DNA from 2 places in the Polaromonas sp. LjRoot131 genome. Region 2 is predicted to be linked to the other one. Evidence: riboswitches for the same ligand, from Rfam matches in the RefSeq annotation. Region 2 holds a riboswitch; the other holds the start of a gene.

Region 1 (3,392 bases), on a different contig from region 2:
GGCCACTGGCTGCAGGAGGTGCTGAAGTCGCCCGCCCTCTTCCTGTTGGGCGTCAACGCCGCGCTGTTCATCATCGGCATGTTCATCGAGACCAGCGCCGCCATCATCGTGCTGGCGCCCATCCTGGCGCCGGTGGCGGTGCATTTCGGCATAGACCCGGTGCACTTCGGGCTGGTGATGGTGGTCAACCTCGCACTCGGCATGATCACGCCGCCTTTCGGCGTAAACCTGTTCGCGGCCTGCACCGTCGCCAGAATTTCGCTGGACCGCATCGTGACGCACCTGCTGCCCTTTGTAGCGGTCATATTGGCTTGCCTGATGGTGATCACTTACGTCCCGCAACTCTCGCTGGGCCTGCGCGACCTGGTTTACGCCAAATAGCCCGGTCCCGAAGGGGATTCACGAAGCTGTCACGCCGGGCCGGCATGCTCGGGTTTTCATTTCAGGATGAAATCCCATGCAGCTCCACAAAACCGACCGTGCCCGCGCCGAGCTCAAGCCCGGCGTGAGAACGCTAGGCCAGCGCGAGCGCACCCTGCTGTTGATGGCCGACGGCAGCAAGTCCGCCCAGGACTTCCGCCCGTTGTTTGACGGCGACGGCGAGGCTATCGCCCTGCGCCTGCTGCGCGATGGCTTTCTGGAAGCGCACCCGGGCAAAACGTCCGCACCGGCGCCCGCTCCCAAACCCACACCCGCCCAGCTGCAGAACTTCCCGAGCCCCGAAACCACGCAGGCCATCCAGGTGTCGGCCGACCAGTTTGAGGGCAAGCGCTCGCTCGCCACCACCCGCATGTTCCTGTTCGACATCTGCGAGCGCATGTTCGCCCGGCGCGACCCGGTGATGGCCGAGCGCTTTCGCGAAGCGCTGCGCAACGCCAAGGACCGCGACAGCATGCTGGCCGCCTCGCGCGAAATGATCGAAGAAATCGAAAAAATCGCGGGCCACGAGCGTGCCGACTCCATCAGCGAGCGCATCGCCATGCTGCTGCCGCAGCACATAGACATCGTGGCGTAGCGACCTGAGAGCCGCGACCAAACCCCTGAGGTTTTACCCCCTCTCCCCCTGGGGAGAGGGTTGGGGTGAGGGCCGGCGGCGCAAATACCCCAAGTTTTCATGCATGAGCCGCGGCCCTCACCCCTGCCCTCTCCCAGAGGGAGAGGGAGTAAGAAAGAAACGGTGCGCTGCAGTCGTGTCTTTTGGTTTTGCTCCTTCCCCCGCTGGGGGAAGGCAGGGATGGGGGCTGTCGGCGCCTGATATTTCGCTGCGCGTGTTGAAGGCTGCGGCCCTCACCCCGCCTCTCCCAGAAGAACAGGACGCAAGACTTGGCCAGCATCGCCGGGAGGGTCTTGGGGGCGGCCTAAGTTACACTCGGCGGGGTCAGGAGAGAGTTTTCCCAGCGAAAACCGCCGAAGGCGCACGTACACCCCGGGGCAACCCTTTTTGGTGCACTGAACGCTCAGGCAAAAGGACTGGCAACCGCCCTGCGGCGCACCACGCGGCAAGGCGTTCCCTACTGGAGAGAGGCCGTTTTCAAGACGACCCACCGAAGGAGCAAATCCGCATCGCCGGGTGAATCTCTCAGGTAAAGTGGACAGCAGGGGCAGCCCATGGGATGAGAACCTGTTCAGGTTCTCAGGGCCATGAACCTGTTTGCCCCCCCCGGAGAATGTCTTGTCCGATTCGTCCACCTCTTCCGCCGTACCTGAAACCCTGCTGAAAACGCCGCTGCACGACCTGCATGTGGAGCTTGGCGCGCGCATGGTGCCCTTCGCGGGCTATTCCATGCCGGTGCAATACCCCGCAGGGCTGATGGCCGAACACCTTCATACGCGCCAGGCCGCCGGCCTCTTTGACGTGTCGCACATGGGCCAGCTGCGCCTGGTGGGTGCCGACGCCGCGGCGGCGCTCGAATCACTGATCCCGGTCGACGTGATCGACCTGCCCGCCGGCAAGCAGCGCTACGGCCTGCTGCTCAACGACGAAGGCGGCATCATCGACGACCTGATGTTCTTCAACCGCGACTACGCGAATGGCGGCGACATCTTCGTCATTGTCAACGGTGCCTGCAAGGTAGGCGACATCGCGCACATCCAGGCCAAAATCGGCTCGCGCTGCCAGGTCATCCCCATGCCCGAGATGGCGCTGCTGGCACTGCAGGGCCCACAGGCCGTCAACGCGTTGCAGCGCCTGGCCCCAGGTGTTGAAAAGCTGGTGTTCATGACCGGCGGGCGCTTCAGCGTCGCGGGCTGCGACTGCTTCCTCACGCGCAGCGGCTACACCGGCGAAGACGGCTTTGAAATTTCGGTGCACGCCTCGCAAGCCGAGACGCTGGCGCGCGCGCTGCTGGCCCAGCCCGAGGTCAAGCCCATAGGCCTGGGCGCGCGCAACTCGCTGCGCCTGGAAGCGGGCCTGTGCCTCTACGGCAACGACATCGACACAACGACCACCCCGGTCGAAGCCAGCCTCAACTGGGCCATGCAAAAAGTGCGGCGCACGGGCGGCGCGCGCGCCGGCGGCTTCCCGGGCGCGGACAAAATCCTGGCGCAACTGGCCGACCCCGCCACGCTGGCCCGCAAGCGCGTGGGCCTGGTGGCGCTGGAGCGCGTGCCCGTGCGTGACCACACCGAACTGCAAAGCACCGACGGCGCTTCAATCGGTGAAGTCACCAGCGGCCTGCTGGGCCCCACGATCAACCAGCCGGTCGCCATGGGCTATGTGAAACCCGAATTCGCCGCCCTGGGCACCCGCGTGAACGCCATCGTGCGCGGCAAACCCGTGCCCATGGAAGTCGCGGCCATGCCTTTTGTCCCCAACCGCTACTTCCGCGGCTGACCCCTGCCGTCCCCACCCCTTAACCCCTGGAGATTCTCATGACCGTCAAATACACCGAAGACCACGAATGGCTCAAGATTGAAGGCGACATCGCCACCGTCGGCATCACCGTGCATGCACAGGATGCGCTGGGCGACGTGGTGTTTGTGGACCTCCCCGCCGTGGGCACGACCTTCGCGCAGAAGGAAACCGCCGGCGTCGTCGAGTCGGTGAAAGCCGCCGCCGACGTCTACATGCCCGTGAGCGGCGAAGTGACGGCCATCAATGAAGCCCTGAAGGACGACCCGTCGCTGGCCAACAGCGACCCCATGGGCGCCGGCTGGTTCTTCAAGATCAAGCTGTCCGACCCATCGCAGCTTGACGCGCTGATGGACGAGACCCGCTACACGGCTTTCTCGGCCTGATTTTTTACTATCCTTTTCTCTGTTTTCTGACTCCTGGCTGCCAAGCCTGACACGGGACCCGACATGTTGATGCAAACCGCCAAGCCCCTGGGCGACCTTGAAAACCCCTCCGAATTCATCGCGCGCCACATCGGCATTGACGAGACCGACGAAGT
Region 2 (3,392 bases):
CACCTGGTGTATGTGGATGCCGTGGTGCCGCAGCCGGGCGAAAGCTGGAGCAGCACGCACGACGCGGCCACGCAACAAAAGCGTATGGCGGGTGCGCAGGCCACGGCCAATTTCAGCTTTGCGCCGCCCGACCCTGAGGTCTACGGCCTGCAGGGCGCCGACCACGACTGGGTGCAGCGCCGGCAGACGCCGCACCCGGGCAACACCTACCAGGCACCGCTGGATTTTGACGTGAAGCGTGTGGCGGCCGTGCCGCGCACTTTTGTGAACTGCACAGCACCGGCGCTGGCGACCATCACCCCCAGCCGGCTGCGCGCGCGCGACCCTGCCTTCTGGGGCGGCGCCTGGCTGCCGAATTCGCGGGTGGTGGACCTGGCCACCGGCCACGACCCCATGGTGACCGAGCCGGCGGCGCTGGCGCATATCCTGCTGGAGTGCGCTGAATGAAGGCGGTGGGCCGACGCGGCTTTACGGCCGCGCTGGCGGGCAGCCTGGCGCTGCCCGCACTGGCATGGCAGGCGCGGATACCGGTCAAAGTCGCCACCCTGCCTGTGCCGGCTTCACTGCCTCAAGCAGCCCGGTTGGCCGAGAAACAAGGCGGGCCGCTGGTGCTGCTGGTCAGCCTGCCCGGTTGCCCTTATTGCGAACTGGTGCGGCGCAACTACCTTCTGCCCGCGCGCAATGAATCCGGCCTCGAGGCCTGGCAGCTCAATATCAACGACAACAGCACGCCGCTGACCGGCTTCGACGGCAAGACCACCACGGCGGCGGCATGGACCAAAACCTGGAAGGTGAGCTTCACGCCGACGGTGCTGTTCCTGGGCCCCGAGGGCCAGAAGCTGGCCGAGCCCCTGGTGGGCGTGGCAGTCCCGGATTTTTACGGCGCCTACCTCGAGGAGCGGCTGGAGATGGCGCGCACGGCGCTTTTCGCGCTGCGTTAGGAGCTGCTGACGCCATGACGGAACAGGAGTCGCTGCAGGCCGCCATTCACGAGGAAGTGGCGCTGCGGGCTTACGACCCGCGCTGGCCCGGCCTGTTCGAGGCCGAGCGTGAACGGCTGCTGGCGCTGTTTCCCGATGATTTCATCGCCGTCGAACACATCGGCAGCACGGCCGTGCCGGGGCTGGCGGCCAAGCCGGTGATCGACATCCTGGCCGGTGTGGCCTCGATGGCGGCGGCCAGGGCGCTGGTGGCGCCGCTGTGCGCGCAGGGCTATACGGCATCGGCCGAATTTAACGCCTCGCTGGTGGACCGCCAATGGTTGATGCGCTGGGCCGGCGGGCATCGCACGCACCACCTGCACCTGGTGGTGCATGGCGGCGAGGTGTGGGTACAGCGCCTGCGTTTTTGTGATGCGCTGCGCGCGGATGCTGCGTTGGCGGCACGTTATGCGGCGCTCAAGGCGGACCTGGCGGCCCGGTACCCGAACGACCGTGAGGCCTATACCGAGGGCAAGGCCGCGTTTGTGCGCGCTGTGTGTGAAGGCTGAACGCCCATACTGCAGCCTACTATTAAGCCGCTGAATCAGCCCGCTGGACCTGTACTGGACGCCGGATTCGCGTTTCGCAAATGAAGCTTCGATGGTAAATTCAAACCGTTCAAGCAGGAGAGCGCTGCCCCCAAGGGGCGGCCACCGAAGGCGCAAACTTCCATAATCGCTCAGGTCCCGTACTGCCCGGAAACACACAGCCGTCTGGAGAGACGCCGCATGCAAGGTGCGGTGCACCGAAGGAGCAAAGCCGATGCGCGAGCAGCGGCTGAATCTCTCAGGTACCAAGGACAGTGGAAGCGGCCGCAAGCCTGCGATGGCTTGGCGGTTGCCATGATTCTTCTTTGATTCAAGCACCCCCAGGCATTGCGCTTGCGCAACGTCAGTTCTGCTTGAAAAAAGGAATCGCCATGAAAGTCATGGTTTTGGGTGCAGGTGTCACGGGGGTCACGACGGCCTGGTATCTGGCGCAGCGCGGGCACGAGGTCACGGTGATCGAGCGGCGCGGCGCGGCCGCGATGGAAACCAGTTTTGCCAACGGCGGGCAGATTTCCGTCAGCCACGCGGAGCCTTGGGCCAACCCGGGCGCACCACTCAAGGTGCTGCAGTGGCTGGCGCACGAAGACGCGCCGCTGCTGTTCCGGCTGCGCGCCGATGTGAACCAGTGGCTGTGGGGCCTGGAGTTTTTACGCAACTGCACGCCGGCGCGCACCGCGCAAAACATCCGGCAGATCGTGAACCTGGGCATGTACAGCCGCGGTGCGTTGCAAAAACTGCGTGCAGAGCTGGGCCTGCAGTACGACGCGCAGACCCGGGGCATCCTGCACTTCTATACCAGCCAGGCCGAGTACGACGCGGCGCAGGAGCCGGCGCGCATCATGCGCGAGCACGGCTGTGAGCTTGACATGAAAACCGCCGAGGAATGCGTGGCGATTGAACCCGCGCTGGCCCAGTGCCGCGCCAGCATCGCCGGTGGCAGCATGACGCCCAGCGACGAGTCGGGCGACGCCCAGGCCTTCACCGCCGCGCTGGCCGCGCGCTGCGAACAGGCGGGCGTGAAGTTTCTCTACAACACCACCATCCTGGACGTGCAGGCCGCCGGCGGCCGGCTGGACGGCGTGCAGGTGGCCAGGGGCAGCGGCGAAGCGGGCGGGCGCGTGGAGACGCTGAAGGCCGACGCCTATGTGATGTGCCTGGGCGCTTTCAGCGCGCCCTGGGCCAAGCGCCTGGGCCAAAGCCTGCGCATCTACCCGGCCAAGGGTTATTCGGTGACGCTGCCGGTGATCAACGAGGCGGCGTCTTACCAGGTGAGCCTGACCGACGACGAGTACAAGCTGGTGTTCTCGCGCTTCGGCAAGCGCCTGCGCATCGCCGGCACGGCGGAGCTCAACGGCTACAACACGGACTTGAACCTGGTGCGCTGCCAGGCCATCGTGCGCCGCGTGCAGCAGCTGTTCCCGGAGATGACGGACGGCGAAGGCGCGCAGTTCTGGACCGGCCTGCGGCCGGCAACGCCGAGCAACGTGCCTTACATCGGCAAAAGTAAAACCTCCAACCTGTTCCTCAACACGGGCCACGGCACGCTGGGCTGGACGCATGCCTGCGGCTCGGGTGCGGCGATTGCCGACATCGTGAGCGGGCGTGTGCCGGAAGTGGATTTTGCGTTCACCGGTATGCCGGCGCCAGGCCGCGCCATGGCCTTGCCGGGCATGGCCAAGGCCTGAGGGCGGCGCTCATGCAGCGTTTGAACGGACACGGTAATATCGCCCTCCGTTCATTCGCCGCTTGCCGCCATGACATCACCCGCCACCACGCCGCCCGACGGCCTTCCCGCCTATCGCCTCCTCACGGGTCCCGATGACGCGAGTTTCTGCCACCGGGTCAGCGAAGCGCTGGCGCTGGG

The links. Region 2 has a riboswitch for glycine ahead of ACSQ27_RS12505 (D-amino acid dehydrogenase). Riboswitches for the same ligand answer to the same signal wherever they lie in the genome.
Region 1: another riboswitch for glycine. It lies ahead of gcvT (glycine cleavage system aminomethyltransferase GcvT); the one in region 2 lies ahead of ACSQ27_RS12505 (D-amino acid dehydrogenase).

What each region holds. Positions count from the first base shown of each region.
Region 1 covers NZ_CAXUPF020000001.1:392,679-396,070, reverse strand. Annotated here, with positions in the region: gene ACSQ27_RS01885 (TRAP transporter large permease) at 1-381, shown strand, start outside; gene ACSQ27_RS01880 (hypothetical protein) at 458-1,015, shown strand; glycine riboswitch at 1,370-1,483, shown strand; glycine riboswitch at 1,505-1,606, shown strand; gene gcvT (glycine cleavage system aminomethyltransferase GcvT) at 1,673-2,833, shown strand; gene gcvH (glycine cleavage system protein GcvH) at 2,872-3,237, shown strand; gene gcvP (aminomethyl-transferring glycine dehydrogenase) at 3,301-3,392, shown strand, end outside.
Region 2 covers NZ_CAXUPF020000002.1:427,291-430,682, reverse strand. Annotated here, with positions in the region: gene ACSQ27_RS12520 (alpha/beta fold hydrolase) at 1-447, shown strand, start outside; gene ACSQ27_RS12515 (hypothetical protein) at 444-941, shown strand; gene ACSQ27_RS12510 (GrpB family protein) at 956-1,489, shown strand; glycine riboswitch at 1,684-1,792, shown strand; gene ACSQ27_RS12505 (D-amino acid dehydrogenase) at 1,894-3,213, shown strand; gene ACSQ27_RS12500 (DUF1737 domain-containing protein) at 3,283-3,392, shown strand, end outside.